DNA from 3 places in the Xanthobacter sp. DMC12 genome. Region 1 is predicted to be linked to each of the others. Evidence: riboswitches for the same ligand, from Rfam matches in the RefSeq annotation. Region 1 holds a riboswitch; each other region holds the start of a gene.
What was found. Region 1 has a riboswitch for cobalamin ahead of ACT535_RS06030 (TonB-dependent receptor plug domain-containing protein). Riboswitches for the same ligand answer to the same signal wherever they lie in the genome.

Region 1 (10,177 bases):
CCACGGCGCCGCGTCGGGCGGTGTCGCGCAGCAGCGTCATCACCTCCAGCTGGTGCAGCGGATCGAGCGCGGCCGAGGGCTCGTCGGCGAGGAGGATGGGCGCCTCCACCGCCAGCGCGCGGGCGAGCAGCACCCGCGCGCGCTCGCCGCCGGAGAGGGTATCGGCCGAGCGTTTGGCGAGCCCCTCCACCCCGGCCGCCGCCATGGCGCGCCGCGCGGCAGTATCCACCGCCGCTGCGCCGTGGGGCAGGCGCCCCAGAGCGACGACTTCCTCCACTGGCAATGGCCAATGGATGCGCCCGTCCTGAGGCAGGTAGGCGATGGTCCGGCCGAGCCCGCGCCGGCCGATTTCCGCGGCGCTGCGGCCGTCATAGAGCACATGGCCGAAGGCCGGCGCCTCAAGGCCGGCGAGCACGCGCATCAGGCTGGTCTTGCCGGCGCCGTTGGGGCCGAGGAGACCGAGGAAGGTGCCGCCCTCGACCTCCAGATCGAGAGCACGCACCAGCGTCGCGGCGCCCCGCGTGACAGTGACGGAACGGGCGGCGAGCCTCATGCCTCCCTCCCCCGTAGACGCGCGAGGAGGAACAGAAAGAAGGGCGCGCCGATGAGCGCCGTCACCACGCCGAGCTGAAGCTCCGGCCGGGTGGGGATGACCCGCACCACGATATCCGCGCCGAGGGTGAGCGCCGCGCCGGCCAGCCCGCTCGCGGCCAGAAGCCGGCCCGGCCGGTGGCGCACCAGCGGGCGCACCAGATGGGGCACCACGAGGCCGACGAAGCCGATGGCCCCCGCCACCGCCACGCTCGCCCCCACCGCCGCCGCGGTGCCGCCGATGACGAGGAGGCGCACCCGGCGCAGCGGGAAGCCGAGGCTCTCGGCTGCGTCCTCTCCCAATGTGAGGGCATCGAGCGCCGGTCCGGTGCGGAGCACCAGTACCCAGCCCACTGCCATGAAGGGCAACGCCAGCGCCACATGCACGAGGCTGCGGTCGGCCAGCGAGCCCATGAGCCAGAACACCAGCTCCAGCGCCGCATAGGGACTGGGCGCAAGATTCAGCGCCAGCGCGGTGAGCGCACCGGCGAGGCTCGACAAGGCGACGCCGGCGAGGATCAGCATCACCGTCCCCGCCCCCCGTGCTGCGAGGGCGAGGAGCACGGCGGTGGCCGCCGCCGCGCCCATCAAGCCGCCCAGCGGCAAAGCGAGCGCGAAGGAGGTCGAGAAGCCGAAATAGAAGGCAATCACCGCCCCCAGCGCCGCCGCCCCGGAGACGCCGACCACGCCGGGGTCGGCCAAAGGATTGCGCATCAGCCCCTGCAAGGCCGCCCCGGTCAGGCCGAGGCTGAAGCCCACCGCCGCACCGAGAATGGCGCGCGGCAGGCGCAGCTCGGACAGCACCAGCGCCGCGACGCTCGGCCGGCCGGCGAGGAGATCAGCAAAGGCACCGCGAAGGTCGAGCGGGGCATAGCCCACCGCCACCGAGGCGCAGAACAGCACCGCGACCAGAGGGCCGAGCCCAAGGACGACGCGCGAGGGCATCAGCGCGCCCCCTCGGCGGCGGCGTGATGCTTGGCGGGGTACCGCGCTGCTTGAGGCCCGGAGAGGCGCGCCCGCGCCGCCGCCAGCAGCGCCGCCGCCTCGGCGAGGTCCGGCCCGGCGCAGGTCCACAGCCGGAGCGGCAAGGCCAGCGTGCGGCCCCTGAAAGGCGCGAGCGCGGGGTGATGCAGCAACGCGTCCGCCAACGAGGGCGGCGCCGCCTCATCGGCATTCACCACCACGAGGTCGGGCTGGGCGCGCACGATCTCCTCCAGCGCCAATTGCCCCATCTTGTCGGTCGGCAGGCGGGCAGCGAGATTGGTGAGGCCGGCCTTCTCCATCAGTTCGTCGGCCAGCGAGCCGCGGCCCGTGGTGAAGCCGTTGGGGCGCAGCACCACGGCGGTCGGGCGCGGCCCCGCAACCGGCGGCACGCGCGCGAAGGCGGCCTGCATCTGCCCCACCATAGCCTCGCCCCGCTCCGGCACGCCGAGGCGCGCCGCCACCATGCGGATCTGGGCGTAGGCCTCTTCCAGCGTTTCGGGATCGGTCAGTTCCACCACCTCGAAGCCGAGGCGGCGCAGCATGGCGGTGGCGTTGCGGGCGGTGTAGGCGCCGGCCAGCACGAGATCCGGCTTCAGCGGCACCACCTCCTCCGCCAGCCCGCGATTGACGGGCACGCCGCGCGCGAGGTCCGCCACATTGGACGAGAGCGGGTCGCGGGCCAGATGGGTGACGGAGAGCACCTGCTCCGGATCGGCGAGGCGCAGGGCCAATTCGTCCGTGCACAGGTTCAAGGAGACGACGCGGGGCCGGGCGTGCGTCTCTTCCGCCCGCGCCGGGGCGCAGGCCAGAAGAGCCGCGAGCATCAGTCCGGCCGCCGCGCCTTTCACCGAACCCTCACCATGCGCGCCTCACCACGTGAGCTTCACCCCGCCATAGGCGCCGAAGCCGGGGGCGAGGAAGCCGTTGGGGTTTTCGTAGGTCTGGTTGAACAGATTGTCGATGCGCCCGAACACGGTGGTGGCGGCATTGAGCCGATAGTTCGCCGCCAGATTCACCACCGTGTAGCCGGGCTGGTCGATGTAGTTCGAGGTGAGGCGGACGATGTCCCACCAGGAGGACGCATAGACGAGGCTCGCCGCCAGATCGAGTTCGTCGGTCGGCCGCCAGCCCAGCGTCAGGCTCACCTTGTTGTTGGGCCGGCGCAGGGGATAGCAGGAGGTGACGTCGATGGGCGCGCAGGCGGCGCCGAAGGGCTGGCCGGGCGGCACATAGCCCACGACGTTGGTGTAGGTGTAGTCCACCCGCGCATCGATGCGGTCCGTCACCTTCACCGCCACGAACGCCTCCACGCCCTGCGACACGGCGCTGGAGATGTTGACGTTCTGGTACGTCACCGGATCGTAGCTGATGAGGTTGGTGATGTTGTTGTGGAAGTACGTCACCCCGAACAGCACGCGCTCGCCGAACGCCTTCTGCTCGAAGCCTGCATCCCAGCCCTCGCTCTCCTCCGGCTGGAGGCTCGCATTGCCGTAATAGGGTGCGTAGAGCTGGTAGAGGGTCGGCGCCTTGAAGCCGGTGCCGTAGCTCGCCTTCAGCTTGGTGCCCGTCTCGTCGAACAGCAGCGCCGGGGCGAGACGGAAGGTGGTGTGGTCGCCGAAGCTGTCGTCGGCGTCGTAGCGGATATTGGCGGCGAAGAAGAGCCGGTTCCAGAGGTTGCCCTGATACTCGGCATAGACGCCCGTGTCGCCGGTGGAGGCATCCACGTTCGTATAGGCGGTGGAGGAGGTCATGGCTTCATTCCGCCGCTCGGCGCCCACCAGCAGGTTCTGGCCCGGCGCCACCAGATAGTTGGAGCGGACATAATAGACCTGCCGGTCGCCGTCATAGGTGCCGTTCACGTCCGGATTCGGCCCGACGGTCGGGCTCGACGAGGTCATCTCGCTGGCGCCGAAGGTGGTGACGAGCGCGCCGTCCAGCGCGGTCCACACGCCCTCCCCCTTGGTGAAGAACATGCCCGTATAGGCCGTGGAGCGCAGCGCCGCCGGAAGGCCTTCATAGGTGGGCGGGGGATAAGTATCCGGCGTGAAGGCGAGGCTGGTGTCGATGTAGCGCGCGACGAAGTTCACCGCGAGCGTCTCGGTGGCCTGCCAGTCGAGCCGGGTGGAATAGGTCCAGTTGTCGTAGGCGTTGGGATTGCGCGGCCAGATCGGCGGGCCGACGGTCTGCGGCGTCACCGGAATGTCGGTGGAGGAGAAGTGCGTGACGTTGAACGAATAGGCGAGCTTTTCGGTGGAGCCGGTGAGGCTCGCATACTGGTTGAAGGTGCCGAGCGCGCCGCCCTCCACATAGGCCGACACTTTCGGCGGCCCCTCTCCCTTCTTGGTGGTGATGGAGATGACGCCGCCGATGGCATCCGAGCCATAAAGGCCGGACTGCGGGCCGCGCAGCACCTCCACCCGTTCGAGATCTGAGGCGAGCAGCTTGCCGAAATCGAAGGCGCCGTTGGTGGCGGCCGGATTGCCGGCGTCGATGCCGTCGATCAGCACCTTCACATGATTGGAATTGGTGCCCCGGATGAACACCGAGGTGGTGCCGCCCGGGCCGCCCGTCTGCACCACGTTGAGGCCGGGCAGGGATTGCAGCACGTCCGGCAGCGTGCGCTGCTGGTTGCGGGCGATGTCCTGCTCCGTGACGATGCTGACGGAACTCGCCACCTCGGTCTCGGGTGTGGGGATGCCGGTGGCGCTGACGACGATGGTGGGCAGATCGCCCGCATTCTGGTCGTCCGCCGTCTGGGCGAGGGCGGGCGGCACGCAGGCAAGCGGAACACAGGCAAGCGTGAGCAGGGCCGCAGCCCGCAGGGCGCGGCGGGATCGGGAGTGAACGGCGGACGGCATGAGGAAACTCGACGGCACGGGTGGTCCGTCACCGCGAACGAGGCATCCCGGCCGCGGCAGGCCGGAAAAACCGCCATCAGGAGAACCCCGCCCGACGTGCTCGCGCATGACCACGGCTGACGGCAGGTCTCCTGGCTCGCGGGTCATCGCCCTTGCTGCCGCCTTCCCAGGTCGTGCGACCCAGTGGCTGATGGCAGAGGACTCGCCACTTACAGTTGCGGGGGCAGCCACGGCATTTCCGGCAAGGCCGGAGCACCGCGTTCCCTTTTGATCCCTTGCGGGAACCGTCGGTCCGACCATAGGCGGCGGCCGGACCCCGCGTCAACGAATCCTTCGCAAGTGCGAAAGCCTGAGAGCAACTGCGGGAAGACCGCGCCGGACGGCGTATCGCCCGATCACATCTTGCTCATTGCTTCAAAAATGCGTGGTCCGAAATCACACGACATCCGTATCGGGAGGGTGTGGTTGCCTTCAAAAACGGCAGCAGCAAAGGCCGCACCCAACATTCCGCTAGGTTATGGTGGCGCGCCCCGCTCAATTCGCTTAAACGATTGAGAGCCGCCCCGCCAACGAGCGGGTGGGTACTACCAAAGTATAATAACCGAATAATCGGGAACACAGGGAGTAGAAGATGCGACTGAGGAGCATGGTCGCGGCTTTGGCCGCAGGCGTTGCCGTTTTCGGGCTTGCCGTTTCCGGCGCAGCTTACGCTGCCGACCCCATCAAGATCGGCCTCACCGGCCCCTTCACCGGCGGCTCGTCCTCCATGGGCGTCAGCATGCGCGATGGCGTGAAGCTCGCCGTGGAAGAGGTCAACAAGGCCGGCGGCGTGCTGGGCCGTCCCCTCCAGCTCGTCGAGCGTGACGACGAGGCGAAGAACGAGGTGGGCGTGCAGATCGCCCAGGAGCTCATCAACAAGGAGGGCGTGGTCGCCACCCTCGGCTACATCAACACCGGCGTCGCCCTCGCCTCCCAGCGCTTCTATCAGGAAGCCGAGATTCCGGTCATCAACAACGTGGCCACCGGCACCCTGATCTCCAAGCAGTTCGTGCCGCCGGACAACAAGAACAACTACATCTTCCGCACCTCCGCCAATGACGCCATCCAGAGCGCCATGATCGCCGACGAGGCGGTGAAGCGGCAGGGCTTCAAGAAGCCGGCCATCCTCGCCGATAGCACCAATTACGGCCAGCTCGGCCGCGCCGATCTGGTGAAGGCCCTCGCCACCATGGGCGTGAAGCCGGTCGCCGAAGAGAAGTTCAACATCGGCGACACCGACATGACCGCGCAGCTGCTGCGCGCCAAGGAAGCCGGCGCCGACGTGGTGCTGACCTACGCCATCGGCCCCGAGCTGGCGCAGATCGCCAACGGCATGGCCAAGCTCGGCTGGAAGGTGCCGATGATCGGCTCGTGGACGCTCTCCATGGCCAACTTCATCGACACCGCCGGTGCCAACGGCAATGGCGCGATGATGCCGCAGACCTTCATCCAGCTGCCCGACACCCCGAAGCGCAAGGCGTTCATCGAGGCCTACCAGGCCGCCTACAAGATCGACCGCATGCCCTCGCCGGTCTCGGCCGCGCAGGGCTATGACTCGGTGCTGCTGCTCGCCGCCGCCATCAAGCAGGCGGGCTCCACCGACGGCCGCAAGGTCCGCGAGGCGCTGGAAAACCTCAACACCAAGGTCGAAGGCGTCGTGACCGTCTACGACAAGCCCTTCTCCGCCACCGACCACGAGGCCATCACCTCGAACATCCCGGTGTTCGGCCTCGTCAAGGACGGCCGCGTGGTCGCCGCCCACCCCGAAGACATCGCCGGCGACAAGGCGGTGCGGGTGAAGACCAAGAACTGAGCCGAGGGCTCGGGTTCAGGGCTGGCTGCCCGACACATGGTCGCGTCATCCCCCGGCTTGTCCGGGGGATCCACCGGGTGACCGGGCGGGCTGCGACCTAACAAGGAGCTGGCCAGCGGCGAAGTGGATGCCCCGGACAAGCCGGGGCATGACGGCGCTGGGTAGGGTGTCGGTTCATAGCGCGCCCCACGGTTAGCCCCTCTCCGCCTCCCACACACCATTCGGATCGCCGCGCCAACGAGCGCGGCGGCCGGTTTGCCCGGAACCCTGCCCCGACGCGGGGGCCGCGCCCCCTTCCGGAGACCGTCATGAACATCCTGTCGCAGCTCATCGTGAGCGGCATCGCCGTGGGCATGATCTACGGCGTCATCGCCTTCAGCTACCAGCTCACCTTCGCCACCTCGAAAACCCTGAACTTCGGCCAGGGCGAGGCCCTGATGCTGGGGGCGCTGGTGGGCCTCACCACCATCAATTTCCTCATCGGCCAGGCGCTCGGCACGCTCTGGGCCTATTTGCTCATGCTGCCCATCGTGTTTGCCTTCGGCCTCGCGCAGGGCGCGGTGGTGGAATGGCTCGGCGTGCGGCAGGCGGTGAAGGCGAAGTCCGAAGCCGGCTGGATCATGGCGACCATCGCCCTCGGCATCATCTTCCGCAACCTCGCCGAGAACATCTGGGGCCGCGACGCGCTGCGCTTCCCCTCCCCGCTGCCCGAGGCTGCGCTCACCATCGGGCCGGTGCGCATCCAGCCCATGGAGATCGCCATCGTCATCGGCGCCCTCGCCATCATGCTGGCGGTGGAAATCTTCAACCGGCGGTCCATCTTCGGCAAGGCCGTGGTGGCCACCGCCAATGACCGCGACGCGGCGGGCCTGATGGGCATCGACACGCGGCGCGTCATCACCTTCTCCTACGCGCTCTCCTCCATGACCGCCGCCTTCGCCGGCGTGCTCATCGCCCCCGTCACCCTCACCGGCGCCACCATGGGCGCGGTGCTGGGGCTGAAGGCGTTCGCGGTGGCCATCATCGGCGGACTGTCGAGCGGCATGGGCGTCATCGTCGGCGGCCTGATCCTCGGCATCACCGAGACGCTCACCGGCTACTACATCTCCACCGGATACAAGGACGTGCCCGGCCTCGTCCTGCTGCTGCTGGTGCTCTCGCTGAAGCCCTCGGGCCTGTTCGGCCGCGCCACCATCAAGAAGGTCTGAGCCCCATGCTCGCGCGCCGCCTCCTCTCCTCCACGGGGTCGCTCCTCGGCCTCGCGGTGCTCGTCGTGCTGCCCTTCGTGGTGACGAGCCCCTATTATCTCCACCTGCTCGTCACCATCGCCATCTTCTCGATCCTGCTGCTCGGGCTCGATGTGGTGTTCGGCTATACGGGCGAGGTGTCCATCGGCCATGCCGCGCTGTTCGGCATCGGCGCCTACACGGCCGGCTGCCTCGCCATGCATTTCGGCATCGGCTTCTGGCCGGCGCTGCCCTTGGCCATCATCGTCGCGTCCGTGTTCGGCGTGGTGCTGGCGCTGCCGGCGCTGCGCGTCACCGGCCCCTATCTCGCCATGGTGACGCTCGCCTTCGGCACCATCGTGCAGATCCTCATCAACGAGATGACGGACCTCACCAACGGCCCCCTCGGCATCAAGCTGACGACGCCGCTCTTCATCGACCTGCGCTCGCTGGGCGACACCATTCCGCTGTTCGACATGTCGCTCAAGCGCATGAAGGAAGTGGAATATTATTACATCGCCGCCATCGCGCTGGTGCTGACGCTGATCATCATCAACCGCATCCTCGCCTCCCACCTCGGCCGGGCGTTCGAGGCGCTGCGCGACAGCCCCATCGCGTCGGACTGCATGGGCGTTTCGGTCTACAAGCACAAGGTGCTGGCCTTCGTTGTCTCCGCCGGCCTCGCCGGGCTCGCGGGGGCGCTGTTCGCCTATTCGGAGCAATATATCGCGCCGAACAATTTCGGCTTCGAGCTGTCGGTGCAGTTCCTGCTGGCGGTCACGGTGGGCGGGCGCAAGTCGCGGCTGGGGCCGATCCTGGGCGCGGTCATCATCGTGTTCCTGCCGAACCTGCTCTCCGACATCGAGCTGTTCCGCTACATCGCCGGCACCATCGCGCTGATTGCCGTCATCGCCGGCGCGCGGGCCTTCGTGAAGGATCCGGAAAATCGGGTGCGCAACGCCATCCCCGTGGTGCTGTGCCTCGCCTTCTTCCTCTTCTCGCTGCTGCTGCAGAAGATCACGGACTACAAGCTCGCCGTCTTCGGCGTGATGATCCTGTTCGTGGTCTATTACCTACCGGAGGGCATCGTCGGCTTCCTCAAGCGCGCCGCCGCCCAGCTCTGGCCGAGCCTCGTGCAGGCCCACGCGGTGATCCACGCCGACACCCACGGCAAGGCGGTCACCGCCTCGCACGAAGGCCATTCCGGCGTGCTGCTCCACGTGGACAATGTGGTGATGCAGTTCGGCGGCCTGAGGGCGCTGGATCAGGTGTCCATCGAGGTGAAGCCCGGCACCATCCACGGCCTCATCGGGCCGAACGGCTCGGGCAAGAGCACCATGATGAACGTGCTCACCGGCATCTATGTGCCCACCGCCGGCGCCGTCCGGTTCAAGGGGCAGGCGATGACCGGCAAGACCTCCTCCGACATCGCCGGGGAGGGCATCGCGCGCACCTTCCAGAACGTCCAGCTCTTCGCCGAGCTGACGCTGATCGAGAACGTGCTGGTGGGCCTCCACCACACCTATCAGGCGACCTTCGCCGAGGTGGCGCTGGGCCTGCCGCGCATAAGGCGGGAGGAGAAGGCGGCGCGCGAGCGGGCCATGAGCCTCCTCCACTTCGTCGGCCTCGCGGACCTCGCCAACGAGGAGGCGCGCAACCTGCCCTACGGCAAGCAGCGCCTCCTGGAGATCGCCCGCGCGCTGGCGCTCGATCCCGCATTGCTGCTGCTCGACGAGCCCGCCGCCGGCCTCACCGCGCCTGATATCAAGCACCTCGTCGAGATCATCAAGAAGGTGCGCCACGCGGGGCTCACCATCGTGCTCATCGAGCATCACATGGATGTGGTGATGGGCCTGTGCGACACGGTGACGGTGCTGGATTTCGGCCAGAAGATCGCCGAGGGCAAGCCGGCCGAGGTGCAGGCCAACGAGCGCGTCATCGAGGCCTATCTCGGCGGCGCCGCCGCTGCGGCGGAATGAGGAGATCGCCATGCTCGAAGTGAACGATCTCGTCGCTGGCTACGGCAAGGTGAAGGTGCTGCACGGCCTCTCCCTCAAGGTGGAGGAAGGCCGGCTGGTTACTCTCATCGGCTCCAACGGCGCCGGCAAGACCACCACGCTGCGCGCCATCTCCGGCATGATCGTGCCGGAATCGGGCACGGTCCGCCTTGGCGGGGAAGACCTCACCGGCCAGCCCTCCTTCAAGATCACCAAGAAGGGCCTCGCCCACTCGCCGGAAGGGCGGCGGGTGTTCCCCACCCAGAGCGTGAAGGACAACCTTCTGCTCGGCGCCTTCCCCCGCCTCACCGGGGCGCGGGAGCGCGGCGACGTGGAGGGCGACCTCGACCGCATGTTCACCCTCTTCCCGCGCCTCGCCGAGCGCCGCGCCCAGCTTGCCGGCACCCTCTCCGGCGGCGAACAGCAGATGCTCGCCATGGCCCGCGCGCTGATGCTGAACCCGCGCGTGCTGCTTCTGGACGAGCCCTCCATGGGCCTCGCCCCGCGGCTCGTGGCGGAGGTTTTCGCCACCATCGCGCGGCTCAAGGAGCAGAAGATCACCATGCTGCTGGTGGAGCAGTTCGCCGCCGCCGCGCTGGAGGTGGCCGACTTCGGCTATGTGCTGGAAAACGGTCGCGTCGCCGCCAAGGGCCCGGCCGAAGCCCTGCG
Region 2 (10,177 bases), 790 kb from region 1:
TCCACGTGGTCCGCGTTGAAGGCAGTGGCGGCGGCATTGCCGTCGCCAAACTGGATGGGGTCGATGTCGGCGGTAGTGAGGCCCCCCGCCCGTCGGGCGAGGAGATACTGCACGTAGTTCAAGCCGCCGAAGTTGAAGCCCCATTTGAGGCCCTTCAGCTCGGCCGCCGTTTTCGCGCCGGTGCGGCTGCGCACGGCGGTGACGATGCGGGGATAGCGCGCGTCGAGATTTCGCCAGCCGGCGATGATCTGGAGCGGCGGCCCGCCGGCCCAGCCATCGGCGGACTTGCCCTGCTCGATGATGAGCGAGGTGTCGCCGAGATGGGCGAGGTCGATGGCCTTGGAATAGGCGGCGGTGAGTTGCGCGGCGGGGCCGGGCAGCACCACCCATTCGACCTTGTAGGGCGCCCCTTCGAACACACCCGACGCCTGGGCCAGCTCCGGCAGGGTCGAGTCCTGATAGCCGACCTTGAGGCTCACGTCCGCCGCTCCCGCCTGCCCGGCGCCGCGGCCGGGGAGCAAGGCGGCGCCCGTCGCGGCAAGGAGGGTGCGCCGCGAAAGCCGGCCGGCGGCGGGCGGAAGAGGGGCAGCCATATGTGGTCTCCCTTTTCTCGCCGCTCAGTTGCCGCCGACGGTGGAGGAATTGAAGCCGCGATAGAATTCAACGTTCACGTTGATCTTCTTGGGGATGGCGCCAGCCTCGGTGAGGATGTCGGCGATCTTCTGCTCGCGGGCGACGAGCTTTTCGTCCAGCGGCTGGAAGGTGGCCTTCTGGTAGAGGGTGGTGAGCTTGGCCCGCGCCGGGGTCTGCTTGACCTTCTCCTCATAAAGCTTCTGCACCTCGTCGAGATGGTCGGCGTACCAGGTCCAGTGGGTGCGCACGCGGGCGAGGAAATCCGCGAGGGCCGCGCGCTTGGCCGGGTCCTTCAGCACATCGCCGCGGGCGGTGAAGACGTTGAGGGCCGGAATCTCCAGCTCGTCGCTGGTGATGAGCACCCGCGTGGCGCCCTTCTCGATGGATTCACCCACCGGCGCGATGGAGCCGGAGAAGGCGTCCACCCGGCCGGAATTGAAGGCAGCGGCGCTGGCGTTCTGGTCCCCGAGCTGCACGGCCTCGTAATCCTTCGGCGTGAGCCCCGCCTTCAGGCCGGTGAGCACGTATTGCAGATAGTTGAAGCCGCCGAAATTGTACGACCACTTCTTGCCCCGCAGGTCGGCCAGCGTGTCGATCTTGGCATCCGTGCGCACCACGGTGACGATGGGCGGATACTTGCCGTCATTGGCGCGCCAGCCGGCGATGATCTGCAGCGGGGGATTGCCCTCCACCCACTCGTCCTTGGCCTTGCCCTGCTCGATGATGAGCGAGGTGTCGCCCATGTGGCCCACATCGATATTCTTGGAATAGAGCGCCGAAAGCTGCGCCGCCGGGCCGGGCAGGATCACCCATTCCACGTCATAGGGCGCGCCCTCCAGCACCTTGGAGGCGGTGACGGTGGAGGGCACGGTGAGGTCCTGATAGCCGATGAGGAGCTTGACGCGCTCCTCGGCGGAAGCCGGGGCGGCGAGCAGGGAGGTGAGAACGGCGCCCGCCGCGAGGACGTGGCGGCGGGAGAAACGCGGGGAGAGTGTCACTGGGAAAGGCTCCGGATCGAAAACGGGAAGGGTCAGGCGTGGCCGCCGGTCTCCGGGGAGGCGACGCCCAGCTCGGCGAGCAGGCGGGAGCGGAGCGCGGCGAAACCGGCGTCACCGCGCTTGCGTGGGCGCTCCAGCGGCACGCGCGCATCGAAGCGGATGCCGCCGCCGGACAGAACGATCACCCGGTCGGACATGAGGATGGCCTCGTCCACGTCGTGGGTGACGAGGACCACTGCCGGCAGGTGCCGCCGCCAGAGCTGTGCCACGAGATCGTGCATGCGGATGCGGGTCAGCGCATCGAGGGCGGCGAAGGGCTCGTCGAGCAGCAGGAGGTTGGGCTCGCCGGCCAAGGCGCGGGCGAGGGCCACACGCTGCGCCTCGCCGCCGGAGAGGGTCTTGGGCCACACGTCCACATGGCGGCCGAGGCCCACTTCCTCCAGCGCCGCGGCGGCGAGGCGGCGGGTGACGCGGTTCTGCACATGGCCGAGCACCACGTTCTGCCACACGCGCTTGGCCGGAACGAGGCGCGGCTCCTGAAACACCACCGAGCGGGCGGAGGCGACTTCCACGCGCCCGCCATCGGCCCGGTCGAGCCCGGCGAGGATGCGCAGCAGCGTCGTCTTGCCGGTGCCCGAGGGGCCGAGCAGGGAGACGAACTCGCCGCGCCGGACCTCCAGGTCGATACCGTCCAGCACCGCGCGGGAGCCGAACACCCGGCGTACGCCGTCCAGGCGGACGGCCACTGGCTGGACGGGCGCGGGCGGCGCGGCGAGGTCGATGCCTGTGAGCGGCACGGCTTCGGCGACAGGAGAGGAGCTATGCAAGGACAAGGCTGGGCCTCCAGGGCAGGGCGAGGCGTTCCACGACCCGCATCACGAGATCGATGGCGATGCCGAGCAGCGCGTAGACGATGATGCCGGCGATGATGATGTCGGTGCGCTGGTTCTGGTTGGCGTTGATGAGGATGAAGCCGATGCCCGAGCGCGCGTTGATCTGTTCCGCCGCCACCAGCGCCAGCAGTGACACGCCGGCCGCGAAGCGCAGCCCGACCAGGATGGAGGGCAGGGCCGTGGGGATGATGACGCGGGTGGCGATGCGGCCATGGGAGAGACCGAACACCCGCGCCGCCTCGATCAGCTTCTGGTCCACCCCTCGCACGCCGGAATAGGTGTTGAGATAGACCGGAAAGATGGTGGCGCCGAAGATGAGCGCGATCTTCGCCTGCTCGCCGATGCCTAACCAGATGATGAAGAGCGGGATCATGGCGATGAACGGGATGGTCCGCAGCATCTGGAGCGGCGCATCGAACAATTCCTCGCCCACCCGCCACAGGCCGGCGAACAGGCCGAGCACCAGCCCGACGCTGGCGCCGAGCGCGAGGCCGGTCAGCGCGCGGGCGAGGGAGGCGGGAATGGCGGCCTGGAGTTCGCCGGTGCGGATCAGCTCGGCATAGGCCGAGATGATGTCGGCCGGGGAGGGCAGCACCTCCGGCGCGACGAAGCCGAGGTTGGAACTCGCCTGCCAGATGGCGAGCAGCAGCGCCGGCACCAAGGCGCGGGAGGCGAAGCGCGCGGTCTTGCCGAAGCGCGAGCGGGCGGGCGTCGCTGCGCCGCGCGGGCTGAGGTCCACCAGATCGAGCGCGACCACCTGCTGCGGCTGGCCCGGGGCGGTAGCGACAAAGGCGGGTGGCGGTTGCTGGACGGTCATCTCGGCATTCCGGAGCGAATGGGTGGGGGCAGGCGGCGGCTCATTCGGCGGCGGCCAGGGTGTCAGCGCTCGCGAGCGCTCCGGCGTAGAGATCGCGCGGCAAATCGTCGGTGCCCACGGGGGCAAGGAAGCGCGCGAGATGCTTGGCCCGGTCGGCGACGAACAGGTCGCGGCCGATGGCGGCCACCGCACGCGGGACATTGTGGCGCAGGCTCGCAATGTCTCCGACAGGCCGCCCCGTGCTGGTCATGGCCGAGAAGGCGAGGAAGTGGATGTCGGCGAGGAAGGGCGCCGCGCCCTTTTCCGTCTCAACCAGCTCAAACGCCGGGCCGAGGTAGGGGGCGCTGGCGAGCGCGGCATCCTCGGGCTCCACCGCCACCTTGTCCGACCAGCGGGCGATGGCAGGGGCGAAATCGGCGAAGGGCGGGAAAAGCCGCGCATCGGCCTGATAGCCGGTGCCGACCAGGATGAAGTCGGCGTCGAAGGTCGCTCCCGAATTCAGCGTGATGCGCACGCCCTCCGCGTGCGGCTCCACCGCGCGCCGGCCGGCGTCGAGGTGGATGCGGAAGTTGGCATGGGCGACCGCCCGTTTCACCGCCGCTTGGGGCGGGAAGGAAGCGCGGCGGCGGAAGTGGGCCATCGCCGCCCAGCGGTCGGCATCTGGCAGCGCGTGGAAATGCTCCCAGGCGCCGAAGAACCCGAACGGCTTGAGGGCCGAACCGCGCGCGAGGTCGGTACCGCGCGAGAACAGGTCCACCGCCCCCGCGCCGGCCTCCAGCAGCGCACCCGCCGCGTCGAAGGCCGAGGCGGCGGAGCCGAGGATGGCGATGCGCCGGCCGGCGAGGGCCTTGGGATCGAAATCGTGGGTGTGCGCGTAGAGGTGGCCCAGCAGCCCCGCCACCACATCAGGGATCAACGGCCCGCCCGCGCCGGCGATGCCGGTGGCCAATACCAGCTTGCGGGTGGTCTCGGTGAAGGTCTTCCCATCCGCCGTGAGATGGAGCCGCAGGCGCCCCTCGGTTTCCCGCCCCTCCTGCGGCTCCACCCGCGCCAGGGTGACGCCATTGCGCACCTCGACGCCGGACGCCGAGCGGAACCACGCCACATAGTCCGCCCAGATCTCACGCGGCACGGTCGGCAGCGCCGCATAGGCCTCGACCCCGTAGGCCGCCTCGTACCACGCCTGGAACGAGAGGCTGGGCAGGCCCAGCTCCGGGCCGGGCGGCACCTTGGGCGTGCGCAGGATGGTCATGCGCGCGGGGCCCCGCCAGATTCCCTCGCCACCGGCCGGCGCCGCATCGATGACGCTGACCCGGCCGATGCCGGCGCGCCTCAGGCCGAAGGCGGCCGCAAGGCCACTCTGGCCCGCACCCACCACCACCACGTTGTGGTCGATGCCCTCGGCCGGAGGCACCCAATCCGTTCCGGTCTCCCCGATGCGGGCGAGATCGGCCTGTGCCTGGGCGGCAAGGCGGGCGAGGGCAGCGATGTCGGGCGTGGTCATAATCTGGTCCCGTGGATGAGGAGCGGTCAGCCCGCTTTGGCGACGATGCGCGCGCAGTCGGCGTCAGACGGCCAGCTCTGCGGCCGGCTTTCCGGAGGCGAAGCGGCTGGCGGGGCGGGGCAGGCCGAAATGCTCCCGCAGTGTCCGGCCCGCATAATGGGTGCGGAACAGCCCGCGCTGGCGCAGCAGCGGCACCACATGATCCACGAAGACCTCGAGGCCCTCGGGCAGCACGTCCGGCATCAGGTTGAAGCCATCCACGGCGCCGGCGGTGAACCAGGCCTCGATGTCGTCGGCGATGGCCTCCGGCGCGCCGACGATGACGCGGTGGCCTGTCGAGCCGCCGAAGCGCCGGATGAGCTCGCGCACCGTGAGCTTTTCGCGGTCCGCCGCGCCCACCAGCGCATCGAAGAAGGTCTGCATCCCGTCCACCGGGCGGGCCACCTCCGGCAGCGGGCCGTCGAGGTCGAGCGAGGACGGGTCCACCTTGAGGATGCCGGCAACGCGCCGTAGCCCGTAGTCGCCGGGGCTGAGCGCCCACAGTTCCTCCTCGCGGCGGCGGGCTTCCGCCTCGGTGGAACCGATGATGGTCGCGAGGCCGGGCAGGATCACGATGTCGTCGCCGCTGCGGCCGAAGGTGCGGGCCTGCGTGCGCACGGAGCTGGCGAAGGCAAGGGCCTCCTCCAGCGTATGGGCGACGGAGAAGATGGCTTCCGCATGCCGGGCAGCGAGGCGGATGCCGTCCGCCGAACCGCCCGCCTGCACCAGCACCGGCCGGCCCTGCACGGAGCGCGGCACGTTGAGGGGCCCGCGCACCGAGAAGTGGCGGCCACGATGCTCGATGGGGTGGACCTTGGCGGTGTCGATGAATCGGCCGGACGCCTTGTCGCCGACGAAGGCGTCGTCCTCCCAGCTGTCCCACAGGGCCGTCACAACGTCAGCGAATTCGTCGGCGCGCTCGTAGCGGCTGGCGTGCGCCGCCAGCGGGTCGGTGCCGAAATTGGCCGCGGCCGAGGCATCGGCGGTGGTGACGATGTTCCAGCCCACCCGGCCGTTGCTGGCGATGTCCAGGGAGGCAAAGCGGCGGGCGAGATTGTAGGGGTCGTTGAAGCTGGTGGAGGCGGTGCCGATCAGCCCCAGATGCTCGGTGGCGGCGGCCACATGCGCCAGCACGATAGTCGGCTCCAGCGCCTGGAACGGGCGCAGGTCCGGACGATCGGAAAAGGATGGTACGTCGGCCAGGAAGATGGCGTCGAAGGTGCCGCGCTCGGCGATCTCCGCGACCTTCACGTAATGGGCGATGTCCGCATAGGCGCGGGGATCGGACGACGGCGCACGCCAGGCCGAGCTGTAGAAGCCGGCGTTCAGGGTGTTCACGTTCAGATGCAGCTGGCGTGCCGCCATGGCGTCGCTCCCGGAGGACGGAGACCGGCGGGCGATGCGCGTTCGATGCGGGTGCCGACCAATCGATGCCGGCTACTCTACGAACCTGAATTAGTTTGTCTATAAATTTAATTGAATTTATCTCGCGGCCAATTCCGGCGCTGCAGCTGAAGAACCTGCAAAGCCTGCAATGGCGCAGCGTTGCGTGCATCCTGGTCAGGCCGTTAAGCGGTCCTGAACCGGGGCCGCCACCGCGCGCCCGCGCTTTCAGGATGACAAGCGCCGTGATGCCATTAACATCGACGCAACGGATCGGACTCACGGAGCGGACGGTGGTTGGGCGGCAGCAACTGGCGAGGTTGGCGCGCGGCGCGTTTGGCGTCCTGCTGGCCTATGCCTTTTTGCTGCAGGTCATCGTCGGGGGGCTGGCGACGGAGCGCATGACCTTCGCCGCCATGGACGGCGCCGGCCCGAGTCTTTGCGCCTCCATCCAGAACAATTTCCACCCCCAGCCGGGGCATTCTGGCCCGGGGCAGACGGACGCGGATCATTCCACCTGCTGCCCGCTGTGCGCATTCTCCTTGCTGTCGCCCTTGCTGCCCATGTCTGTGGCGGCCGGCCAGCCCGTAGCCGCACCGCTTCCCGCCGCGCGTTCCGGCATGGAGAGCCCGCCCGCACCGGGCCTCCAGCGTTATGAGCCACGCACGTCGCAAGGGCCTCCGCTGAACGCCTGACCGCCGGTTTCACCGTGTTCATCGCGTCTCTGGACCGGCTCCACGCTGGCGGCGACCGCGGTCCATGGTGAATCTCGAGCGCATCGAGGGCCCCGGCGCCATTCGTCGCTGTGGGAGCGCTCGACTGGGCGGCGGAGTGAGCCTCGTGTTCAAGCCGCCCACCGACAAGGCGTCCGCCGCTTTCGTCGTCGCCCCTCTCTTTGAAGGCATGTTCACCACAATCCTGTGGATGCGGCCGCAACCGGCCGCGCGGCCTTCTCCCGTGCGCAGACGCAATAGGGCCCGCGCACGCTCCGCCGAGGCTGCCCCCTGGGGGAGGTCTCAGTTTGAATCGAGCTTTGCTGTTACATCCACGCCTTTCCGGCTCAGCGCGGGAATGGCGCAACACCTGAGGAGTAGGCCATGTCCATCTTCCATCTCACCCGCCGCGCCGTGATCGCGGCAGCAGTCGCGACCGTTGCGCTCGCGGGCGGCGCGGCCATGGCGCACGACTACAAGGCGGGCACGCTGCAGATCGACCATCCCTGGTCGCGGGCCACGCCGGGTGGCGCGAGCGTCGCCGCCGGCTATCTGGTGGTGAAGAACACCGGCACCGCGCCCGACCGCCTGATCTCCGCCAGCGTGCCGTTCGCCGGCCGGGTCGAGATCCACGAGATGGGCATGAAGGACGGCGTGATGATCATGCGTCCGGTTCCGGGCGGTCTCACCATCCCGGCCGGTGGCAGCGTCGAGCTGAAGCCCGGCGGGTACCACATCATGTTCCTGGACCTGAAGAGCCCGCTGAAGGAAGGCACCTCCGTGGACGGCACGCTGACCTTCGAGAAGGCCGGCACCGTGCCCGTGCAATTCCAGGTCGAGGGCCTCGGCGCCTCCGGCAGCGCCCATCCCGGACACTGAGGACGGAATCGCGCTCGCACTACGCGCCGGGCCAAACGGTCCCGGCGCGTCGTGCCTGCGGGATTGCTTGACAGCGCGGAGGTGTTGGGTGCCTGCTGCGCATGCGAACGGTGCTCCGGTTGCCACGGCATCCGGAGTGAAACGGGAATGGGGTAGTGCCTGAACCTGCGGAGCCCATCCGCAAGGTCCGGCCCGAAGCCCCAACCGCCCCCGCGACTGTGAGCGGCGAGCGATCTTCCAGCATGCCACTGGCCACAGCCCTTTGGGCCGGCCGGGAAGGCGGGGGTGAGCGTAGACCCGCAAGTCAGGAGACCGGCCGGTCGCATGATGACACCCCTCGGGCCGTCGGGTGAGACGGCAACGGAGACCTGCATGCATATCGAACCCGGACTCGTCGACGGGGCCAAGATCGGCCTCAGCTATGTCACGGCGGCCGCCGCTGGCGGCTATGCCCTGAAGCTTGCCTATGAGGCGGCGCGCGAGCGCGGCGTCCTCTCGCTGGCGGGCCGTACCCTCGCCACCACCGCTTTGGTGTTCAGCTTCTTCGAGGTGCTGCCGCACTATCCTGTGGGCGTCTCGGAAGTCCACCTCATCCTCGGCTCGACCCTGTTCCTGATTTTTGGCGCGGCCCCGGCCGCCCTCGGGCTCGCCTTCGGCCTGCTTATCCAGGGCCTGTTCTTCGCGCCGTTCGACCTGCCCCAGTACGGGATGAACGTGACCACCCTGCTGGTGCCGCTGTTCGGCGTCGCCGCCGTCGCGCGCCGCATCGTGGCGCCCGGCACGCCCTACGTGGAGCTGAAGTACGGTCAGGCGTTGGCCCTCTCCACCGCCTATCAGGCCGGCATCGTCGGCTGGGTGGCGTTCTGGGCGGTTTACGGCCAGGGCTTCGCGGCGGAGAACCTCACTTCGGTGGCGAGCTTCGGCGGCGCCTACATGCTCGTCATCATCGTCGAGCCGCTGGTGGACCTTGCGGTTCTCGCCGCCGCGAAGGCGCTGCATGGTGCAGTCAAGGGCGGCAGCCCGCTGTTGGAGCGCCGCCTCTACGACGCGGCCTGATCGCACGCCCAACTCTCGGACAAGCGAACGCCGGCGGTGCTCCCGCCGGCGTTCTGCGTTTCAGGGGGCCTCGACGGGCGGAGGCAGGGCGGGAGAGGGCAGGGCGGCCGGGGCTTCCGGGTCCGGTACCAGATGGCGGAGCGGGTCGAAGCCGCCCACATGGTTGGCCCAGGCAAGACCGACGGCGAGGCCCTTGGCGCGGGGCAGCACGTGGAAGGCGGCTGCCACGGCGACGAGTTCGCTCGCCGCCAGCTCGACCGCCAGCGGCAGGTCGCTGAGCAGTTCCAGGATGCCGCCCACCAGCGATCCGGCCAGCAGAGCGAGGGGGATTGCGAACACCGGCACGGCATTGGTGACGCGGGCATGGCCCAGCGCCTCGTTGCAATGGGAGCACGTCTGGGAGACCTGCATCCAGCGGGCGAACAGGGCACCCTCGCCGCAGGCCGGGCACCGGCCCGACCAGCCGCGCCGCGCCGCCGCCTCGATGGGGCGGGGCGGGTTGAAGCCGTTGGTGTGATAGAGCCGCCGCGGCGCGCGACGGGCCGGATCGAACGCGGTGCGGGTGGCGGCGCCGAATTCGGTGGACATGGTGGCGCGGGCGCGCGCAAGCGCCTCCGATGGCGCGTGAGATTGCGTGTCTGACATGGACGAAAACCCGAAAGGCCGCGTCTGCGGCAGGGACCGGAGGCGCCGGGATGGCTCCCGCGCCGGTTCAGCTCTGGGTCACGTCCCTGGGGGCCCGCGGGCCTGCGCGCCACGGGCCTCCTCGCCCGTCCGGCGATCGCTGCGCAGGGAGAGATGGGCAATAAGCCGCGCATCGGGCGCCGCCAGCGCGGGTTGCGGCTGGGCGGCAAGGCCGGACGCCGATGTGAGCACGCAGGCGTCGCAGGGATGCGCCTTGAGAACCGTTCCCGCGTCTCCACCATTGAGACAGAGGTCCGGCAGCGTCCCGTCCGGCAGCGCATAGGCCGCAAGATCGACCGGCGCTTCGGAGGAGTGCAGGGCGACCGGCTGATGGGCAAACCCGAGCGTCAGCTGCGCCAGCACGAACAGTGCGGCAGCGGCCACCCGCAAGCCTTTGAATCCCAACCCGATGCCCATGTTCCGCTTGTGTGCAACGCGGCAGAAGGGGTCAAGCGCGTGAATCTACGCAGCGTCTCCCTGCCGCAGGCCGGCTCTGGACCTCCCCGAAGCAGGCGTTATGGTCGCCCGCAACCCGCCAGCGGAAAGCAGCCCCGAGGAACCGCCATGACCAAGACCGT
Region 3 (10,177 bases), on a different contig from region 1:
AGGGCAATGAGGTCGCTGTCGGTGAAGGAGAGGGCCACCATGTCGCCGGGCGGCTGGGCGAGGTCGACCGGCTCGGCCAACGCCTCCAGGCTCGTCGATGTGGTGGCGAGGATATGCATGGGCTAGCCGAGGATGGCCTGCTCCACCGCCACGCGGTCGAAGCCCTTGAGGCCGATGACCACCAGCGCCCCGTGCCGCGCCTCGTCCGCGCCCCACGCGCGATCGAAATGGTGCGACACGCGCGGGCCGACCCCCTGCACCAGCAGGCGCAGCGGCTTGCCCGCGACGGCGGCGAAGCCCTTCACGCGCAGCACGTCCGGCGTCTCGGCCGCCTTCACCACGCGGGCCGCCAGCGCGGCGGGATCGGCGATTTCGGGCAGAGCGAGGACGATGCTCTCGAACTCGTCGTGGTCGTGGTCTTCCTCGTCGTCATGATGGGTGCGGCGGGCGTCGATGACGTCTTCCGCGCCGACGCCGAGGCCGAGCAGCACCGCCGGGTCCACCTTGCCGCCGGCGGCGCGCACCAGCTTCACCGCGCGCGGCAAAGCGCCGGCCACCGCCTGCTCCGCCGTGGCGAAGCCGGCCGCATCGAGCAGATCGGACTTGGAGAGGACGACGAGATCGGCGCAGGCGATCTGGTCCTCGAACACCTCTTCCACCGGGTCGTCATGGTCGAGACTTTCGTCCCCGGCCCGCTGCGCATCGAGCGCGGCGAGATCGGGCGCGACACGGCCTTCCGCCAGCGCCGGGCCATCAACCACCGCGATCACGCCGTCCACCGTCACCCGGCCCTTGATGGCCGGCCACTGGAAGGCCTGCACGAGGGGCTTCGGGAGCGCGAGGCCGGAGGTCTCGATGAGGATGTGGTCCACCTTCGGCGCGCGGGCGAGGATCTGGTCCAGTGCCGGCACGAAATCATCCGCCACGGTGCAGCACAGGCAGCCGTTGGCGAGTTCCACGATGCTGGTCTCGTCGCAGCTCTCGATGCCGCAGCCCTTCAGGATCTCGCCGTCGATGCCCACGTCGCCGAACTCGTTGACGATGACCGCGAGGCGCTTGCCGCCGGCATTCTCCAGCACATGGCGGATCAGCGTCGTCTTCCCGGCGCCGAGGAAGCCGGTGACGATGGTGCAGGGCACGCGGGCGAGCGAGGTCATCGGGTCTCCTTGCGGGTGAGCGGGGGAATGCGCGCGACCATGCCGCGCTTGAGCACGTCCGGCCGGCCGCGCCAGGGCATCAGGCCGTCTTCCGAGCCGGCGAGAAGCGCGGCGCCGGCGATGAGGTCGGCGGCGCTGTCGGGGGCGAGGTCGCCGAACACATAGGTCCAGCCGTCGCGGCGGACCATGGCGGCAGAGAGCGCGCGCTTGCAATTGGCGAGGCAAGAAACGCCCTCAACTGCAACACCTTCGGGGACGGACGTGGCGCAGGCGGAGGCAAGAAGGCGCGCGCCGTCGCGCTCGGCGTCAGGTGGGGCCTCGCTGCCTGCGGCGCGGCAGGTGGTGCAGATGAGGAGGGTGACGGCGGGAGCGGTTTCGCGGGCGGCTTCTGGCGTAGCTTGGGCCGCGCAGCCGATGTCCGGGCTTTCGCCGCCCGGCTCGGGTGCTGTGCTGTCGGGAATCGCGCCGCGCTCCACCGAAACGTCCACGGGTGCGAGCGCCCGCGCGTACGGGCTCGAAGGGACGCAATACCGGAGCACCCCGCCCGGCGCGGACCTCGTCGAAGGCAGGTCTCCTGGCTCGCGGATCACCGCCCCTGCCGCCTTCCCGGATTGCTCCAGTGGCGTCTGGCAGGGGCTCACCGCCGACAGTTGCGGGGGCAGCCGCGGCATTGGAGGCTCTTCACCCCCGCACCGCATTCCCTTTTACGCCCGTGTGGGACCACGGGACCTTCGACGCCGCCACTAAAGGCAGGGTGGGCGGGATTGTCAAATGAGGGGCGCGGAACGCTCTCGTGCCCCGGACCAGCGACGGCGCAGCCGGAGCGCAGACCCCGGCCCCAACGCAAGGGCCCGCCGCCGGCGCTTCAATATCCGGCTTTCTCGGGGTTTGCCCGCTGCGCGGAACTCGTTGCGCTGGGTCCCGGCTCTCCTTCCACGCCGCTACGCGGCGTTGCAGTCGGCCGGGATACGAGGGAGGTGTCTGCGCGAGAACCGGCCGAACGTCCTCTCCCCTTGCGGGAGAGGGCGGGGGTGAGGGGTCAGCGGCGGCTTCGCGAGGGAAGACGACCGACTGGCAGGCGGCGATATTTACCCCTCACCCTAACCCTCTCCCGCAAGGGGAGAGGGGACGCGCTTGTGCTGGGGGAAACAACAGCCCCCTGCCCTACCCCTCGATACGGTCGAAATCGGCGATGCCGCGGGTGGCGGCGCGGATTTCGTCGAGCAGCTTCAGGCGGTTCTCGCGCAGCGCGGGATCGGCGTCGTTCACCGTCACGGCGTCGAAGAAGGCATCCACCGGCTGGCGCAGGTCCGACAGCGCGGTCATGGCAGCCTCGAAATCCTCGGCAGCGACGGCCTTGGAGACGCGGGCCTTCACATCGTCGATGGCGGCGGCGAGGTGCTCCTCGGCCGGCTCCTTGAGCAGCGCGGCGACGGTGGGGCCGGCGAAGGCGCGGCCGTCCTTCTTCTCCTCGATGCGCAGGATGTTCACGGCGCGGCGATAGCCGGCGAGGAGGTTCCTGCCGTCCTCGGTGGCGAGGAAGGCCGCTAGCGCCTCCACGCGACGGACGACGAGGAGGAGGTCGTCCTGCCCTTCGAGGGCGAAGACGGCATCGACGAGATCGTGACGGGCGCCACGGTCGCGGAGGTAGACTTTTAAGCGTTCAACAACAAAAGAAAAGAGCTCACTCGAAATATCGCTTGAGTGAACACGCTTCATCTCCTCCACAAATTCCTGGATTTGCTGCTCGGTCAGATTCCCATACATTTCCGGTCGAACATACGTCCCGAATTTAAGCTGGACATGACCGTCAGTAACCCGATGCAGATACAACCTTTCACGCGCTTGGTTAGCAAACTCGGATCTCAGTTTCAAATAAAGTCCATTTTCAACTATGATCCGGACGATGCCTAGAGCGGCACGACGCAGCGCATAAGGGTCTTTCGAACCGGAAGGCAGTTCACGAATTCCCCAGAAGCCCACCAGCGTGTCGATCTTGTCGGCCAGCGCCACGGCCACCGAGACCGGCGCGGTCGGCACGCGGTCGTTGGGCCCCTGCGGCTTGTAATGCTCCTCACAGGCGGCGGCGACTTCCGGGGGCAGGTTCTCGCCCTGCGCATAATAGCGGCCCATGAGGCCCTGAAGCTCGGGGAACTCGCCCACCACTTCGGTGAGCAAATCCGCCTTCGCCACCAGCGCGGCCTCCTCGGCCAGCGCCACCGGCGCGCCGACCTTGGGGGCGAGCTCCTTGGCGAGGCGGACGATGCGCTCGATGCGCTCGGCCTGGGAGCCCAGCTTCTCGTGGAAGGTGATGGACTGGAACTTGGGCATGCGGCTGGCGAGGCCGTTCAGCCGGTCCGTGTCCCAGAAGAATTTCGCGTCCGAGAGGCGGGCGCGGATGACGCGCTCGTTGCCGGCGACGATGGCTGCGCCGCCGTCCGAGGCGACGAGGTTCGAGATGAGGATGAAGCGGTTGGCGAGGCGCCCGGTCCTGGGGTCCTTCAGCACGAAGCACTTCTGGTTGGCGCGGATGGTGGCGCGGATCACCTCGTCCGGAATGTCGAGAAAGCGCTCCTCGAACGATCCCATCAGCACCACGGGCCATTCCACGAGCCCGCACACCTCGTCGAGCAGCCCCTCGTCCTCCACCAGCTCGAGGCCGGCGGCGAGCGCGAGGTCCTTGGCGTCGTTGAGGATGATTTCCTTGCGGCGGTCGCGGTCGGCCACAACCTTGGCGGCCTCCAGCTTCGCCATCCAGTCGTCCAGCCGTTTCACGGTGAAGGGCTCGGGCGCCAGGAAGCGGTGGCCGCGGGTGACGTTGGAGGCCTCGATGCCGTCCACGGAGAAATGCACCACCTCCGGCTCGTCCCCCTCCGCCCCGAAGGTGGCGACGATGGAATGGAGCGGGCGCACCCAGCGCAGCGTGCCGGTTCCCCAGCGCATGGACTTCGGCCAGGGGAACTTGCGGATGATGTCCGGCACGATCTCGGCCACTACCTCGGTGGTGGCGCGGCCGGGCTTTTCCACCACGGCCACGTAGAAATCGCCCTTCTTGGGGTCGGACTGGATGGTCGCCTGATCGAGGGAGGCGAGGCCCGCCGCCTTCAGGAAGCCGGCCACCGCCTGCTCGGGCGCGCCCACGCGCGGCCCCTTCTTCTCTTCCTTCTGGTCCGCCTGACGGCCGGGCAGGCCGTGGACGGCCAGCGCGAGGCGGCGCGGCGTCACGAAGGCTTTTGCGCCCTCATAGAGCAGGCCGCGCTCCACCAGAGCGTCGGTGACGAGCTTCTTCAGCGCGTCGGCCGCCTGGGCCTGCATGCGGGCGGGGATTTCCTCGGAGAAGAGTTCGAGCAGAAGATCAGGCATCGGTTCGGGCTCGTCCTCCCCATGCGGGGAGGCTGGCGCTTGCGCGCGGCGGGTGAATTTCGGGGCCTGTGCTAGTTCGTTTCGGCCGCCGCGTCGAGGGGGCGGGCTCAGTCGAGGGACCGGCCGCGCATCTCCTTGAGCCCCAGCGCGGCGAGGAAGGCCACGATGCCGCCGCCGATCATGTAGAAGGCCGGGGCCATGGCATCGCCGGTGAGACTCACCAGCAGCACCGCCACCATGGGGGCCGTGCCGCCGCCGAGGCCGAGGCCGAGATTCCAGCTCAGCCCCACCGCCGTGCAGCGGGTGTGGCGGGGAAACATCTCCACCAGCGCCACCGCGATGGGCCCGCCATAGATGGAGACGATCACAGCGAAGCCGAGCTGTCCCAAAAGCGCCAGCCCCGTCGAGCCGGACTGCAGCAGCAGGAACAGCGGCCAGGTGAAGACGGCAAGGCACAGAAATCCGCCGACGATCAGCGGCTTTCGGCCGATGCGGTCGGAGAGCGCGGCAAAGCCGAGGCAGCCGGCCATCACCACCGCCATGCTCACGGCGTTCAGCTCCAGCGCCACATGGGGCGTGAAATGCTCCTGCTGCTGGAGCCATGTGGCGAGATAGACGAAGGAGAGGTAATAGGCGATGCCCAGCACGATGTTGATGAGCGTCGCCCGCAGGATGCTGCCGCCATTCTCGCGGAAGGCTTCCACCACCGGCAGGGTGGGCCGATGCACCGGCTTTACGTCCCGCGCCACCGTCCGGCGCAGGATCAGCGCGAAGCCGCCGAGCAGGCATCCGAGCAGGAAGGGGATGCGCCAGCCCCAGGCGGCGAGATCGTCCGCCGACATGAGGCCGGAGACCAGCGCCCCCACCGCCGAACCCAGCAGCATCCCGCCGTTGCAGCCGACGATGACCAGCGAGGTCACCGCCCCGCGCCAGCGCACCTGCGCGTTCTCGGCCAGGAAGACGGCGGAGGTCATGTATTCCCCGCCCACCGAGAGCCCCTGCGCGAGGCGCAGCACCAGAAGGAGCACGGCGGAGAGCACCCCGGCCGTCTCATAGGTGGGCAGAAGCCCGACGCAGAAGGTGGAGATGCTCATGAGCGCGGCGGACGACATGAGCGCCGCGCGCCGGCCCATCCGGTCACCGATGTGGCCGAACAGCACCGAGCCGAGCGGCCGCATGAGGAAGGAGGCAGCGAACACGCCGAACACCGACAGCATGGCCGCCGTGGGGCTGGTCTCGGGGAAGAAGTTGCGGGCGAAGATGCTGGCGAGGAAGCCATAGACGGCAAAGTCGTACCATTCCAGCACATTGCCGAGCATGCCGGCCGCCATCAGCCGCCGGGAGAGAACGGGCGCGCCCTGCGGCGCCATGCCTCCGGAGAAGTCGTCCGCCTGCGTATGCGCTATGCTGCTCATGGATTCCGCCCCCGCTCAGCTCAAGCGTTAGGTCTATTCGGAAGGCGCGTCCAGCACCCGGCCGCGCCGTTCGGTCAGCGCCGCGACGCCCACCAGCGCGACGGCCGCCAGCAGCATCAGGTGGACCGCCGGGGCCATGGTGAGGCCGAGGCCCTTCACGAAATAGGTGGCGAGCATGGGCGCGAAGCCGCCTGAGACGCCGATGCCGAGATTCCAGGCAAAGCCCATGGCGCTGCAGCGCACCGGCGTCTCGAACAATTCCACCAGCAGCGCCGGCAGCGGGCTCGTCACCGCGGCGGCCAGCACCGAGAAAACGATCTGAGCGGCCAGCACTTCCATCGGGCTGCCGCCGCGCAGCAGCAGGAAGAGCGGCCAGGACAGAAGGACGAAGCCGGACAGCCCCGTCGCCACGATCCGCCGCCGGCCGATACGATCCGACAGGGCGCCGAACAGCAGGCAGCAGGTGACCGACACGATCAGCGCGAGGGTGGTGAAGGCAAGGGCGGTCGCGGGGGCGAGGCCGGCCTCCTGCTCCATATAGGTCGGCAGGTAGACGAACAGGAGATAGGTGTCGGCGCCGACGAAAAGCGTCACCAGCATGGCGGCGAGGATGGCGCCGCCGGCCTCGCGGAAGGCCCGCTTCAGCGGCAGCCCCTTGGCCTTGCTGCCGCCCCGGTCGCCGGGCCGGGGCCGGCGCAGCAGCAGCGCGATGATGCCGAGCACCGCTCCCAGCAGGAACGGCACCCGCCAGCCGAACGCCAGCATCGCCTCAGCCGAGAGAACCGCACTCAGCACTGCGCACACGCCGGAGCCCAGCAGCGTCCCCGTCTGCCCGCCCGCCGTGGAGAAGGCCGCCGTGAGGCCGCGATGGCGGGGCACGGCGTGCTCGGCGAGATAGATGGAGGAGGTGGTGTATTCCCCGCCGATGGAGAGCCCCTGCAGCAGCCGCAGGATAAGGAGCAGCAAAGGGGCGAGAAAGCCGGCTGTGGCGTAGGTGGGCAACAGGCCGATGCCCACCGTGGCGCAGCTCATCACCGACACCGAGGCGATGAGGGCGATGCGGGGGCCGAACCGGTCGCCCACATGGCCGAACAGGATCGCTCCCAGCGGGCGCATCAGGAAGGCCGCGCCGAACAGGCCGAAGGCGGAGATGAGCCCCACCAGCGCATCCTCGGCGGGAAAGAAGGTGCGGGCGAAGATGGGGGCGAGGAAGCCGTAGGAGGCGAAGTCGTACCATTCCAGCAGATTGCCGATGCCCCCCGCCGCAAGCAGGCGCGGCGACGCCCCCGCTGGCCCCGCCTCCTCGGGCGGCGTGAGGCCGGGCAGGTCGCGTCTCCCGGCATCGGTGGCGGTCATGGCGTGTCCGGACGGGCAGTTGCGGCTCCGCTTGAGCTATCACCCGCGCGGCGGTCGGGGCAATCCCTTACCGCTCAGCCCCTCAGGCAGCAGCGCCGCCGCCGGCCGTCTTCAGCCAGGCCGCGCCGCAGGCCTTGGCCAGTTCGCGCACGCGCAGGATGTAGCTTTGCCGCTCGGTCACGGAGATCACGCCGCGCGCGTCGAGCAGGTTGAAGACGTGGGAGGCCTTGATGCACTGGTCGTAGGCCGGCAGGGCCATCTCGTGGGTCTCGCCCTTGTCGCCGAACGCCAGATACTTGTGGCAGGCCGCCTCGGCCATGCGGAACTGCTCGAACAGCATGGCGGTGTCGGCGGCCTCGAAATTGTGCCGCGAATATTCCTGCTCCGCCTGGAGGAAGACGTCGCCGTAGGTGGTCTTCTCGGCGCCTTCGCGGCCGTTGAAATTCAGGTCGTAGACGTTCTCCACGCCCTGCACATACATGGCGAGGCGTTCCAGGCCGTAGGTCAGCTCGCCGGAGACCGGCGAGCACTCGAAGCCCGCGACCTGCTGGAAGTAGGTGAACTGCGACACCTCCATGCCGTCGCACCAGCATTCCCAGCCGAGGCCCCAGGCGCCGAGCGTCGGGCTCTCCCAGTCGTCCTCCACGAAGCGCACGTCGTGCAGCTTCAGGTCCACGCCGATGGCCGCCAGCGATTGCAGGTACAGCTCCTGCAGGTTCTCCGGCGAAGGCTTCAGGATGACCTGGAACTGGTAATAATGCTGGAGCCGGTTGGGGTTCTCGCCATAGCGGCCGTCCTTGGGGCGGCGGGAGGGCTGCACATAGGCGGCCTTCCAGTGCTTCGGGCCGAGCGCGCGGAGCGTCGTCGCCGGGTGAAAGGTGCCGGCGCCCACTTCCATGTCGTAGGGCTGGAGCACGACGCAGCCCTGGTCCGCCCAGAATCGCTGAAGGGTCAGGAGCAGCGCCTGGAACGAACGGTCGGGGCGCATGTGGGCGGGAAGGCTCGGGTCGATCATTTCAAGAAAGCTCGCAGCAACGTGACCCCGGCGTGCCCTCCCCGGCGGCGCGGGACGAGGGGGCCTCAGGCGCGCGGACACTAGGCAGAGGGCGGCGCGAATGCAACGTGGCCGCGGCAAGTTCGCTTTCGCCGGCTCAAAATCGACTGAACCGAAATGCGGTTTCCGCGGTTGTCATGCCGTGCAGTCAATTGGAGGGAGACCCCGCATGAGCATCGCGAAGTACGCCATCCCCGTCGCCGCCGCCGCTTTCATCGCCATGACCGGCGCCGCGGGCGCGCAGTCCGGCACCGCGCCCGGCAAGAACACGCAGAGCGGCCCGGCGCAGGAAGGTGGCCGCACCCAGGCCACCCCCGGCCCGAGCGGCAGCGGCATGACCGCCCCGACTCCGGGCGTGCCGTCCACCCCGCGCTCGGGCATGTCCGCCGGCCAGGATACCCACAAGGGGCCGGCGCAGGAGGCAGGCCGTACCCAGGCTACGCCGGGCGCCTCGTCCACCGGCAACGGCCCGGCCATGGACACCACCGGAACCGTCACGCCGCGCTCGGGCATGGCGCCCGGCCAGGATCCGCACAAGGGCCCGGCGCAGGAAGGCGGCCGCACGCAGGCGACGCCCGGCGGCACGCGCTGAACGGGCTGAGCACAGAAAAAAGCCCCGGAGCGACGCTCCGGGGCTTTGCCTTGATGTGATGCCCGATCAGCCGCGGGTTCGGGCGCGCACCATGAAGTCGTCATACGTGAACTCGACGATCTGCCACCACAGATAGGCGTTGTTGCGGAACGTCTTCATGTCCTCGTAGATCTTCTTGAAGTCCTCGTTCTTGCCGCCGATTTCCTCATAGAGCTGCTGGGAGGCCTTGTAGGCGGCGTCCATTACGTCGCTGGGATAGCGGCGCAGCTGGGTGCCGGCCTTCACGAGGCTCTGCACCGACACCGGGTTCTTGGCATCGTAGCTCGCGAGCATGCTCTCGTTGGCCTGCGCCATGGCGGCGGTGAGGATCGACTTGTAGTTCTTCGGCAGCTCGGCGAGCTTGTCCTGGTTGACGAAGAAGTTGAGGGCGGCGGAGCCCTCCCACCAGCCGGGGAAGTAGTAATACTGCGCGACCTTGTAGAGGCCGAGCTTCTCGTCATCATACGGGCCGACCCACTCGGCCGCGTCGATGGTGCCCTTCTCCAGCGCGGGATAGATGTCGCCGCCCGCGAGCTGCTGCGGCACCACGCCGAGCTTGGCGAGCACCTGGCCGCCGATGCCGGCGATGCGCATCTTGAGGCCCTTGAGGTCCTCGACCGTCTTGATTTCCTTGCGGAACCAGCCGCCCATCTGGCCGCCGGTGTTGCCGCCCGGGAACATCACGACGCCGTACTTCTTGTAGAACTCGTTCAACAGGTTCATGCCGTTGCCGAACAGGAACCAGGCGTTGATCTGGCGGGCGTTGAGGCCGAACGGCACGGCGGTGCCGAGGCCGAAGGTCGGGTCCTTGCCCACGTAGTAATAGGACGCCGAGTGGCACATCTCGACGGTCTTGTTGGTGGTGGCGTCGAGGGCCTGCAGGCCGGGGACGATTTCGCCCGCCGCGAACACCTGAATCTGGAACTTGCCGTCGGTCGCGTCAGCCACCTGCTTCGCCATCAGCTCGGCGGCGCCGTAAATGGTGTCGAGGGACTTGGGGAAGGACGACGTGCAGCGCCACTTCACTTCCGGCGCCGACTGCGCGATCGCCGGCATGGCCACGGCTGCGGAAGCGGCGACACCCGCGCTGGCGGCGGTGAGGAACTCACGGCGTTTCATGGAGAACTCCCTGGGGCTCTTTCAACGCAGCGCCGCTTCTAAAGGCGGGCCGTCGTACCGCTTTTAGAGCAGCCGCCCCTCC

Region 2: linked by a shared signal. The riboswitch ahead of ACT535_RS02225 (energy-coupling factor ABC transporter permease) and the one ahead of ACT535_RS06030 (TonB-dependent receptor plug domain-containing protein) in region 1 are both predicted to bind cobalamin.
Region 3: linked by a shared signal. The riboswitch ahead of ACT535_RS13805 (DUF1636 family protein) and the one ahead of ACT535_RS06030 (TonB-dependent receptor plug domain-containing protein) in region 1 are both predicted to bind cobalamin.

What each region holds. Positions count from the first base shown of each region.
Region 1 covers NZ_JBQUYZ010000001.1:1,295,949-1,306,125, forward strand. The annotation lists gene ACT535_RS06015 (ABC transporter ATP-binding protein) at 1-553, opposite strand, end outside; gene ACT535_RS06020 (FecCD family ABC transporter permease) at 550-1,536, opposite strand; gene ACT535_RS06025 (ABC transporter substrate-binding protein) at 1,536-2,399, opposite strand; gene ACT535_RS06030 (TonB-dependent receptor plug domain-containing protein) at 2,445-4,433, opposite strand; cobalamin riboswitch at 4,538-4,737, opposite strand; gene ACT535_RS06035 (ABC transporter substrate-binding protein) at 5,065-6,285, shown strand; gene ACT535_RS06040 (branched-chain amino acid ABC transporter permease) at 6,594-7,493, shown strand; gene ACT535_RS06045 (branched-chain amino acid ABC transporter ATP-binding protein/permease) at 7,499-9,490, shown strand; gene ACT535_RS06050 (ABC transporter ATP-binding protein) at 9,501-10,177, shown strand, end outside.
Region 2 covers NZ_JBQUYZ010000001.1:510,264-520,440, forward strand. The annotation lists gene ACT535_RS02185 (type 2 periplasmic-binding domain-containing protein) at 1-593, opposite strand, end outside; gene ACT535_RS02190 (PhnD/SsuA/transferrin family substrate-binding protein) at 618-1,631, opposite strand; gene ACT535_RS02195 (ABC transporter ATP-binding protein) at 1,664-2,413, opposite strand; gene ACT535_RS02200 (ABC transporter permease) at 2,451-3,341, opposite strand; gene ACT535_RS02205 (FAD-dependent oxidoreductase) at 3,382-4,845, opposite strand; gene ACT535_RS02210 (LLM class flavin-dependent oxidoreductase) at 4,909-6,249, opposite strand; gene ACT535_RS02215 (hypothetical protein) at 6,501-6,962, shown strand; gene ACT535_RS02220 (copper chaperone PCu(A)C) at 7,365-7,859, shown strand; cobalamin riboswitch at 7,951-8,194, shown strand; gene ACT535_RS02225 (energy-coupling factor ABC transporter permease) at 8,232-8,915, shown strand; gene ACT535_RS02230 (DUF983 domain-containing protein) at 8,976-9,560, opposite strand; gene ACT535_RS02235 (hypothetical protein) at 9,639-10,016, opposite strand; gene ACT535_RS02240 (aldo/keto reductase) at 10,164-10,177, shown strand, end outside.
Region 3 covers NZ_JBQUYZ010000003.1:143,223-153,399, forward strand. The annotation lists gene cobN (cobaltochelatase subunit CobN) at 1-119, opposite strand, end outside; gene cobW (cobalamin biosynthesis protein CobW) at 123-1,157, opposite strand; gene ACT535_RS13805 (DUF1636 family protein) at 1,154-1,645, opposite strand; cobalamin riboswitch at 1,705-1,905, opposite strand; gene glyS (glycine--tRNA ligase subunit beta) at 2,322-4,520, opposite strand; gene ACT535_RS13815 (MFS transporter) at 4,628-5,935, opposite strand; gene ACT535_RS13820 (MFS transporter) at 5,969-7,291, opposite strand; gene ACT535_RS13825 (glycine--tRNA ligase subunit alpha) at 7,374-8,279, opposite strand; gene ACT535_RS13830 (hypothetical protein) at 8,515-8,937, shown strand; gene ACT535_RS13835 (TRAP transporter substrate-binding protein) at 9,004-10,095, opposite strand.